DNA from 2 places in the Mesorhizobium sp. M4B.F.Ca.ET.214.01.1.1 genome. Region 2 is predicted to be linked to the other one. Evidence: riboswitches for the same ligand, from Rfam matches in the RefSeq annotation. Region 2 holds a riboswitch; the other holds the start of a gene.
What was found. Region 2 has a riboswitch for cobalamin ahead of EN857_RS13165 (DUF1636 family protein). Riboswitches for the same ligand answer to the same signal wherever they lie in the genome.
Positions count from the first base shown of each region.

Region 1: another riboswitch for cobalamin. It lies ahead of EN857_RS02765 (aromatic ring-hydroxylating dioxygenase subunit alpha); the one in region 2 lies ahead of EN857_RS13165 (DUF1636 family protein).

Region 1 is NZ_SRUX01000001.1:600,495-605,465, reverse strand. Features, by position in the region: gene EN857_RS02790 (alpha-glucosidase) at 1-750, shown strand, start outside; gene ugpC (sn-glycerol-3-phosphate ABC transporter ATP-binding protein UgpC) at 784-1,896, shown strand; gene EN857_RS02780 (DUF680 domain-containing protein) at 1,986-2,225, opposite strand; gene EN857_RS02775 (DUF680 domain-containing protein) at 2,331-2,540, opposite strand; gene EN857_RS02770 (DUF680 domain-containing protein) at 2,609-2,815, opposite strand; cobalamin riboswitch at 3,325-3,528, shown strand; gene EN857_RS02765 (aromatic ring-hydroxylating dioxygenase subunit alpha) at 3,650-4,897, shown strand; gene EN857_RS02760 (hybrid-cluster NAD(P)-dependent oxidoreductase) at 4,916-4,971, shown strand, end outside.
Region 2 is NZ_SRUX01000005.1:329,143-334,113, forward strand. Features, by position in the region: gene EN857_RS13155 (cobaltochelatase subunit CobN) at 1-1,426, opposite strand, end outside; gene cobW (cobalamin biosynthesis protein CobW) at 1,444-2,481, opposite strand; gene EN857_RS13165 (DUF1636 family protein) at 2,492-2,911, opposite strand; cobalamin riboswitch at 2,949-3,155, opposite strand; gene EN857_RS13170 (winged helix-turn-helix domain-containing protein) at 3,185-4,384, opposite strand; gene EN857_RS13175 (NADH-quinone oxidoreductase subunit A) at 4,716-4,971, shown strand, end outside.

The DNA of each region.
Region 1 (4,971 bases), on a different contig from region 2:
ATGTGCTATTCCTTCGACTTCCTGGCGCCCGAGAAGATCAGCGCCGCCAAGGTGCGCACGGTGCTGGAAGCCTTCGGCAAGGTGGCCAGCGACGGCTGGTCGTGCTGGGCCTTCTCCAATCACGACGTGATGCGGCCGGCCTCGCGCTGGGCCGCCAGCGAGGCCGATCCGACCGCCTATCTCAAAGTGATCTCGGCGCTGCTGATGTCGCTGCGCGGCTCGGTCTGCCTCTATCAGGGCGAGGAGCTCGGCCTCGGCGAGGCGGATCTCAGCTTCGAGGACCTGCAGGACCCCTACGGCATCCGCTTCTGGCCCGAATTCAAGGGCCGCGACGGCTGCCGCACGCCGATGGTGTGGGATGCCTCAGCCAAGAATGGCGGCTTCTCGGCGGCCAAGCCGTGGCTGCCGGTGCCTGGCAAGCATCTTTCGCAGGCGGTGAACGTGCAACAGGGCGATGCAAGCTCGCTGCTCGAGCACTACCGGCGCTTCCTCGCCTTCCGCCGCCAGCATCCGGCGCTGGCCAAGGGCGACATCGACTTCATCGAAAGCGCGGGCGACACCGTCGCCTTCACCCGCCGCGAGGGCAATGAGCGTGTCGCCTGCGTCTTCAACCTGGGCAGCAAGCCGGCCGAGGTCGATCTCGGCGGAGGCTCGCTGCAGCCCTTGCCCGGGCACGGCTTTTCGGGCCAAGCTGGCGCCGGCTCCATCCGCCTTGGCGGCTACGGCGCCTGGTTCGGGCGCATCGACTGAGTTTTTGAAACGGACGTCACTGGGAGGACAATCATGGCCGATGTCACGCTGAGGCAAGTCAAGAAGTCGTACGGCAATCTCAACATCCTGCACGGCATCGACCTCGACATTAAGTCGGGCGAGTTCATCGTCTTCGTCGGCCCGTCCGGCTGCGGCAAGTCGACCTTGCTGAGGTCCATCGCCGGGCTGGAGGAGATCACCTCGGGCGAACTCAAGATCGCCGGCGACGTGGTGAACGACGTGCCGCCGTCGAAGCGCGGCATCGCCATGGTGTTCCAGTCCTACGCGCTCTATCCGCACATGACCGTCTACGACAACATGGCTTTCTCGATGAAGATCGGAAAGGAAAGCAAGGCCGAGATCGACAAGCGGGTGCGGCAGGCGGCCGAGATCCTGCAATTGACCAAATATCTCGACCGGCTGCCCAAGGCGATGTCGGGCGGCCAGCGCCAGCGCGTCGCCATCGGCCGCGCCATCGTGCGTAACCCGAAGGTGTTCCTGTTCGACGAGCCGCTGTCCAACCTCGACGCGGCACTTCGCGTCGCCACCCGCATCGAGATCGCCAAGCTCAAGGAATCGATGCCGAACACGACGATGATCTATGTCACCCACGACCAGGTCGAGGCGATGACGCTGGCCGATCGCATCGTGGTGCTGAAGGAAGGCCGCATCGAGCAGGTCGGCACCCCGATGGAGCTCTACAAGCGGCCCGGCAATCTGTTCGTTGCCCAGTTCATCGGCTCGCCGGCCATGAACATCCTGCCGGCCAAGATCGAAAAGGCCGGCGACCCGACCGTCATCAGCCATGTCGGCGGCCGCAAGGCGACGGTGCCGATCGCCACACCCGCCTCGGCGAATGGTGCGGCGGTGAGTTTCGGCGTGCGGCCGGAAGACCTGGCGATCGCCACCGGCACCGAGTATTTGTTCGAGGGAACGGTGGACTATGTCGAGCAACTCGGCGAGGTCCAGCTCGTCTATGTCGACATCGGCCGCGCCGACCTGCCGCTGGTGACGAAACTGCCGGGCAATGTCGAGGTCAAGCGCGGTGCTGTGCTGCGGCTCAACGCTGATCCCGGCGACCTGCACATCTTCGACGCCGACGGCCACTCCTTCACGCTGCATATGGCCGAAGCCAAGGCGGCCTGACTTTCACGTGAGACAAAAAAGAGCGGCGGGCTGTGCCCGCCGCTCTTGGCATTATGGCCCGGTCCATCCCGATCCGGGATGGACGGCTGTTAGCGCCCGAACAGGTTGCGGTCGCTGCCCTGAGGCGCGGACTTCTCGACATCGCCCGACGAGTTCAGCAGCTTGTAGACCGGCGAGCTGGTGTCGCGCGTCGACGACGTCTGCGTGGTGTCGACGTTGGCGGCCGGCCGCTGACTGTTGATGTCGGTCCCGCCGACATTGTCGTTCCGGGCATAGGCGCTACCGGCGGCGATCAAAAGTGCGGCGGCAGTAAGAGCAATCTTCTTCATTTTGGGTACTCCTGGATTTGCGTCGGAGCGGCGGGCCAGCCGCCGCGTCCGGCTTCCGTTTGGCCACGACCCGAACCGGAGGTCCGGGATCGCGGTCCGGTCGGTTTAGTTGTTGCCGAAGAGGTTACGGTCGCTGCCCTGGTTGGCGGGCTGCTCGGCGGCCGGTTCCGACTTCTTGATCGATGCCGTGTACGAGCTGTCGACGGCAGCAGCGGGCTGATTGGCACCGTGGGAACCGTAATTGTCGCTGCCGGATGCGAAAGCGCCGCCCGAGATGGCCAGAAGGGCCGCTGTGGCAAGGATGATCTTCTTCATTTTAGTGCTCCTGAATTTCTGACGATCCCGAGCGGCAGGCATCGCCCACCGCGGTCAGGGATCGTGTGCTAGTTGTTGCCGAACAGGTTTCGGTCCGAGCCGTGCGCCGGTGTCTGAGCGGCCGGTTCCGACTTCTCGATCGAAGCCGTGTACGAGCTGTCGACGGCAGCGGCGGGCTGATTGGCACCGTTGGAACCGTAATTGTCGCTGCCACCAGCAAAGGCGCTGCCGGAAATGGCCAGAAGGGCGGCGGCAGTAAGAGCAATCTTTTTCATTTTTGGTACTCCAGTATATTTTTTCCGTCCGTCTAGCGGCGTGTCTTGGGAGGAAATCGCGTCGTTCGGACAGCCCCGATGTGGGAGAGCTATCGGCCGCTTTCCAATCACGAAGTTTTTCCGTCTGGCCTATGAATCTGCACCTTGAAATTGTACCAAGGCCATCTACACGCAATGAATTGCGGAGCAATATCAAGTGGTTGTTTGAATCGCCCATCGAGCCAAGTGACGATTCCGAAGATCTGCGTTCACACCGTCCTGCACGCATTGTCAACAGAAACGAACCGTTCGGTTCGATTTTAGAATCTCCTAATAGTCACTTTTCTATACTGTTAACCAATTCAGAGCCGCCCAGGGCCGATTCGAACACGGTTTTCTCCGCCTCGATTCGCATGCCGGCAGCGTGTGACATCGGTCGCCTTGCAGGGCCAATATCAGCTTCATGGGTCGTGTCGCGCCGCATGGATGCGATGTCGTTTTCATGCCGATGGCGCGGCGGCTGTCGTGATTAAGATCAGACCATCTCAGGTGCCGCTCCGTGACGACGGGACGGAGAATTGGGAAGCCGGTCAGAACCCGGCGCTGCCCCCGCAACGGTGGTGGAGTTCAAAGTCGCGACGGGAGACCACTGGGCCATCGGCCTGGGAAGGTGCCGCGACCGCCCGCCAGGGCACTCCAGAGCCCGGAAACCAGCCAGGGATACTTGAACTCGACTGATCGCGGTGGGCGGTCAAGAGGCGGATGGTGCGTGCCCGGCCATGCCGGCGGCGGTCGTTCTTCTCAATCACCACCAGTTCAGTCCTTGAAGCGGTGCGACAAACGCGAGGACAGGACATGGATGCGCGCAACGACATGCTGAGGCTGCTGCACGGCCGCAGGCCGGGCTTTTCGCTGGAGCAGCCTTTCTATACCGACCCGGACTATTTCAAGCTCGACATGGAGCTGATCTGGTACCGCGACTGGCTGTTCATCGGCCACGATTGCGAATTGCCGAAGCCGGGCAGCTACATCACCGCGCAGGTCGGCGACTATCCGGTGGTCCTGGTTCGTGACCAGCAAGGCAGGGTCAATGCCTTCCATAACTCCTGCCGCCATCGCGGCAGCCGCGTCTGCAACGCCGAGAAGGGCACGGCGGCGAAGCTCGTCTGCCCCTATCATCAATGGACCTACGAGCTCGACGGCAGGCTGCTGTTCGCCCGCCAGATGGCGGATGGTTTCGACAAGAACCAGTTCGGCCTGAAGCCGGTCGCCTGCGAAAGCGTCGGCGGCTACATCTTCATCTGCCTGGCGAAAGAGCCGGCCGATTTCGCGCCGATGCGCGCCATGATCGAACCCTATCTCCTGCCGCATCGGTTGAGCGAAGCGAAGGTCGCTTTCGAATCGACCATCGTCGAGAAGGGCAACTGGAAGCTGGTCTGGGAAAACAACCGCGAGTGCTACCACTGCGCCGGCAACCATCCCGAACTCTGCAAGACCTTCCCCGAGGCGCCGACGGTGACCGGCGTGCATGGTGCCGAAAGCGATCCCGAGATGCAGGCGCATTGGGCGAAATGCGAGGTGGCGGGCCTGCCGAGCAAGTTCCGCATCGACCCGGCGGGACAGTATCGCGCCACCCGCGCGCCGCTCTTGCGCGACGCCGTCAGTTACACGATGAGCGGCAAGCGCGCGGTGAGGAAGAACCTTTCCACGAGCGTCTCGGCGGACCGCATCGGCACGCTGATGCACTACCACTATCCGACCACCTGGAACCATATCCTGATCGACCATGCCGTCACCTTCCGGGTGCTGCCGATCAGCGCCACCGAAACCGCGGTGACGACGAAATGGCTGGTCCACAAGGATGCGGTGGAAGGCGTCGATTACGATCTTGCCGAACTCACCCATGTCTGGACCGAGACCAACGACCAGGATCGCCGCATCGTCGAGGAAAATGCTTTCGGCATCCTGTCGCCGGCCTATGAGCCCGGCCCCTATTCGGAGCAGCATGAGGGCGGCGTCATCCAGTTCGTCGAATGGTACGCCTCCTTCATCGGGCCGCGCCTTGCCGAAGGCGGCCGGCCGGCGCTGCGCAGCGTTGCTTGAGGTGAAGGGATGAACGCGATGACGGATCTCGCCCTCTATCGCCATCTCGACGAGATGGCGCCCTGGAACGACCG
Region 2 (4,971 bases):
TCGACGGCACGTCGAGGCCGACGGCATAGCCGGTACGGCCGGGCGCGCTCGGATAATCCGGTATCAGGATCGCCAGCTTGCGCTCGGCCCGCTCGGTCCGCCGCAGGCGAATGAACGCCGCGATGCGCTTGGCGACCTGCGCGATGCGACCTGCCTCCGGCCGGTTGGCGAAGGCGCGGAAAGCCAGCGCCGGGTCGGTTTCGCTCTCGCCCTTGAACGAAATCGCGCCGGCCAGGATGCGGCCGTCGAGTTCCGGCAGCACGACATGCATGGCAAGGTCGGCGGGCGCCAGGCCGCGCTGGTTTTTCTCCCAGACCTCGCGGCGCGTGGTGGCGACGATGACCTGGAAGACCGGCACGCCGGCACGGTCGAACAGCGTCTCCGCGCCGGGTTCGGCGCCGGAGGCGAATGCAGTGGCGGTGATGATGGCGGCCGGGTTCAGTGAGGCGAGGGCGTTCTCGACAAAGGCGAGAGACGCCTGATCCTTGAGGCTCGAAACGAAGATCGGCACCGGCGCGATGCCTTGCGAGCGCAACGCCTCGACCAGCGCATCGATCGGTGCGACATCGGCGGCGAGCAGCATCGAGCGATAGAAGAGGATGGGGATGACAGCGGTGCTGAGGTTGTCAGCGTCGAGTTTCGTCGCCCCCCTCTCTGTCCTGCCGGACATCTCCCCCTCAAGGGGGGAGATTGAGCTGTCGTCGACGCTTTCGCCAATCGCCGACGTTGCAGATGGCTCTTTTGACGCCCTTGAAGAAGGGGCGCCGGGGTCGGTGACGGCTGATCTCCCCCCTTGAGGGGGAGATGTCCGGCAGGACAGAGAGGGGGGCGAAGGAGCGCCGACGCTCGATAGGACTGGTTTTTCGACAACTCCCAGGCCCGGCTCGTAGTACCCAGCCTTCGGGACGCAGACCGGCTCGGCAACCGCCTCATCCGACCCAGCCAGCCGCGCCAGCCTCTTCACCAGCGCTGTCATATTCGCAGGCCCGCCTTCGCGGAAATAGCCGAGCAATCCGTCCAGCTCGGCGCGCGGCAGGGTCGAGGCCTCGATCAGCCGCAGGTCCTCGTCGTGGCTTTCGCCGGGCAGCAGCGCCAGCTTGATGCCGCGTTCGCGCGCGACCGCGGCGAGCTGGTCGCAGCCGTAGCGCCACCAGTCATAGCCGCCGAGAATGCGGACCAGGATGACGTTGGCATGGCGGGCGACGCTGTCGATCCAGAGGTCGACGGACATCGGATGGCGGAGATCGCGCAACGCGGCGAGCCGCATTGAGGGCAATCGTTCCGCGTCGGCCTTCCATGCAGCCGCGAGCCCCGAGAGATCGCTGTCGGTGAAGGACAGCGCCACGACATCCGCAGGCGTCTGCCTGAGATCGACAGGCTCGGCGAGATCGTCGAGCGAGGCGGATGTGGTGGTGAGGATGTGCATCTTGGTTCGGGTCTGCCTCAGCCGGCGAGGATACGCTCGATCGCCGGGCGGTTCAGCCCCTTCAGGCCGATGACGACGAGGCGCGAGCGGCGATCGTCCTCGGCCGTCCAGGCGCGGTCGTAGTAGTGGTTGACGCGCGGCCCGACGGCCTGCAGCAAAAGCCGCATCGGCTTGCCGCCGACCTCGACGAAACCTTTTACGCGCAGCACGTTTTCCTCTTCGGCGGCGGCGGCGACGCGTTTTGCGAGCTCGTCCGGATTGGCGATCGATGGAATGTCGACAATGAAAGTGTCGAAGTCGTCATGTTCGTGGTCGAATGCGCCGTCATGATGGGATTTGCGGTTCTCGATGTCGTCCTCCACGGCAAGACCAAGCCCCAGCAGCACGGAGGGATCGACCTTGCCGTGCGACGTCGGCACGATCTTCACGGCGCGGGCGGAGTGTTCGTTGATGATGGCGTTGGCACGGGCCGAACCGGCGGCGTCCATCAGGTCGCTCTTCGACAGGATGATCAGGTCGGCGCAGGCGACCTGATCTTCGAACACTTCCTCGACCGGATCGTCGTGGTCGAGCGTCTCGTCTTGCGCGCGCTGCGCCTGCAGGGCGTCCATGTCGTTGGCGACGCGGCCTTCGGCCAGTGCCGGGCCATCGACCACGGCGATGACACCATCGACGGTCACGCGGCTCTTCACGCTCGGCCACTGGAAGGCCTGGACCAGCGGCTTGGGCAGAGCGAGGCCGGAGGTTTCGATCAGGATGTGGTCGACCTTCGGCGTCAGCGACAGGATCTGGTCGAGCGCCGGCACGAAATCGTCGGCGACGGTGCAGCAGATGCAGCCATTGGCCAGTTCGACGATGTTTTCCTCCGGGCAGGCATCGACGCCGCAGCCCTTGAGGATTTCGCCGTCGATGCCGACATCGCCGAACTCGTTGACGATGATCGCCAGCCGCTTGCCTTTGGCGTTCTCGAGCAGGTTGCGGATCAGCGTCGTCTTTCCGGCGCCCAGGAAGCCGGTAACGACGGTGCAGGGAACTCGGGAGACGGATGCGGTCATGGTCAGTCCTTCAGCAGGTCGAGGGAGGGATGCGGGCAACAAGGCCGCGCTTCAGGGAATCGGGCCGGCCGCGCCACGGGATGAGGCCGTCGGTCGAGGTGGCGAAGAGCTTTGCGCCAGCAACGAGGTCGGCGCCGCTGGTCGCTGTCAGGTCGCCGAAGACGTAGCTCCAGCAGCCGTCACGCAGAAGCGCTGCGCTTAGGCGACGCTTGCAATTGCCGAGGCATTCGACAGTGCGGATGCGTATGTCCTGGCCGGAAGCAGCCCGGCGCGTGTCCTCGGCGAGCAGCGCGCCGGCGCGCGGATGGGCATCGGAACCCGTTTCGTCGCGGCAGGACGAGCAGACGATGACGGTCACGCCCGCCAAGGCTTCGCCGTCGTCGGACGGTATGTCCGCTCTGTCAGCCGGAAAACTGCTGTCGCGCTCCAAATCAGGCTCCTTGCCCGGAAAACCCGCCAGGCGATCGGATTCATCTGTCTCAGACGGCAGGTCTCCTGGCTCGCGGGTCATCGCCTTGGTTGCCGCCTTCCCGGGACCATCCCAGTGGTTTTCGGCCGAGGCTCATCGCTTACAGTTGCGGGGACAGCCGCGGAATTGGGATTCTCGATCCCGCACCGCATTCCCTCTTGGCCCCTCCCTTTGCCGGGAGAAGACCGTCTGCGGCGGATTTAGGCTTACGGGTGTGGGCCTGTCAACGCACGTCTACGACGCGCTAAGGCCTGCCAGCGCCGGGCCGAGGTCGCCGGCCGGCGTCACTTCGATGCTCTCGAGGCCAAGCCAGCCCTGCATTCGCTTGAGCTCCTCGAAGAGTTCTGCCGCAGTTTCCGGCGGCGTATCAGGCTCAGCATAAGCGGCGTGGACGCGCAGCACGCTCGCCGGGCGGTCGGCGCGGAGATCGACGCGGGCGACGATCCGGTCGCCGAGCAGGAAGGGCAGCACGTAGTAGCCGTATTGGCGCTTTTCGGCCGGGGTATAGATCTCGATGCGGTAGCGGAAGTCGAAGAGCTTTTCGGTGCGGGTGCGTTCGAAGACGACGGGATCGAACGGCGCGAGCAGGGCGCGTGCCTCGATCTTGCGCGGGATGCGGGCGTCCTTGTGGAGATAGGCCGGCTTGTCCCAGCCTTCGACCCGCATCGGCAGCAGATCGCCCGTCTCGACCAGTTCCTCGATCCGGTCCTTAGTATCGCCGGGCGCCAGACGAAAATAGTCGCGCAAGTCGCTATAGGTGGCGATGCCATGCGCGCGGGCGGAAATGCGCAGCAATTCGCGATGCGCGTCCTCGACGGAGGGAACCGGCAGGTCGAGCACGGCCCGCGGCAGCACGCGCTCCGGCAAATCGTAGTAGCGCTCGAAGCCGCGCCGGTAGGCGGTGGTGATGCGGCCGGCCCAGAACAGCCATTCGAAGGCGTGCTTGGCCGCGCTCCAGCCCCACCAGCCGCCATTGCCCTTGTGGCCTTCTATGTCGGAGGCGGCGATCGGCCCGCGTTCGGCGACCTCGTTGTAGATCTCGTCAATCATCTGGCGCTGCTCACGGCCCCATTTCGCCAGTCCGAGATACATTTCCTCGCCCTGTTCGGCGCGCTGCATGCGCCAGCGCAGCAGCGGCCAGGTCTCGACCGGCAGGAAGGAGGCCTCATGCGCCCAATATTCAAAGACGGTGCGCTTGCGCGTGAGCGCGGCGTTGTCGAGCAGGGAAAGCGGGTAGGGGCCGAGGCGCGAATAGAGCGGCATATAGTGCGCGCGCACCACGGCGCTGACGGAATCGATCTGCAGCAGGCCGGTGCGGGACAGCACGCGGGCGAGGTGGCGGCGGTCCGGCGTGCCGCCCGGCTGCGGGTCGGTGAAACCTTGCGCGCCGAGCGCGATGCGCCTAGCCATCGCGAGAGATATCTTTTCCTTCATCCAGAAGCCTTGCCCCGATCCGTCTACCCGAATTTCCAGTCAATGATTCCAGCCATGCTAGCAGCAAATGGCGGGAGATATGTCAGGAGAGAAAAGTGGAGTAAAAAGCGAAGGAAATCAAACAGGAGCGGATCGGACCAGTTTCTTCCGTCTGGCGTCCAGCGCCGCGTTTTGAACAAGGTTTGACTTGCTTCGCCGAAAGCGCTGCGCTAACCCTCGCCGCGTTGCAGCATAGGCCCTTAAAACGGTTCAGCGGTGAATCTGTCACGCTTCCGCAATAGGATCGGTTGCTGTAATCAACGTGGATTGACCGCCAACGGAAAGCCGCAGCATGAACGCACTTTTGAGTTCGTATCTGCCCATCGTCCTGTTTATCGGCGTGGCGCTTGTCGTCGGCCTGGCGCTGCTTGCGGCGCCGTTCCTGGTGGCCTACCGCAACCCCGACCCGGAAAAGCTTTCCGCCTATGAATGCGGTTTCAATTCGTTCGACGACGCACGCATGAAGTTCGACATCCGCTTCTACCTGGTGTCGATCCTGTTCATCATCTTCGATCTGGAAGTGGCCTTCCTGTTCCCGTGGGCGGTGT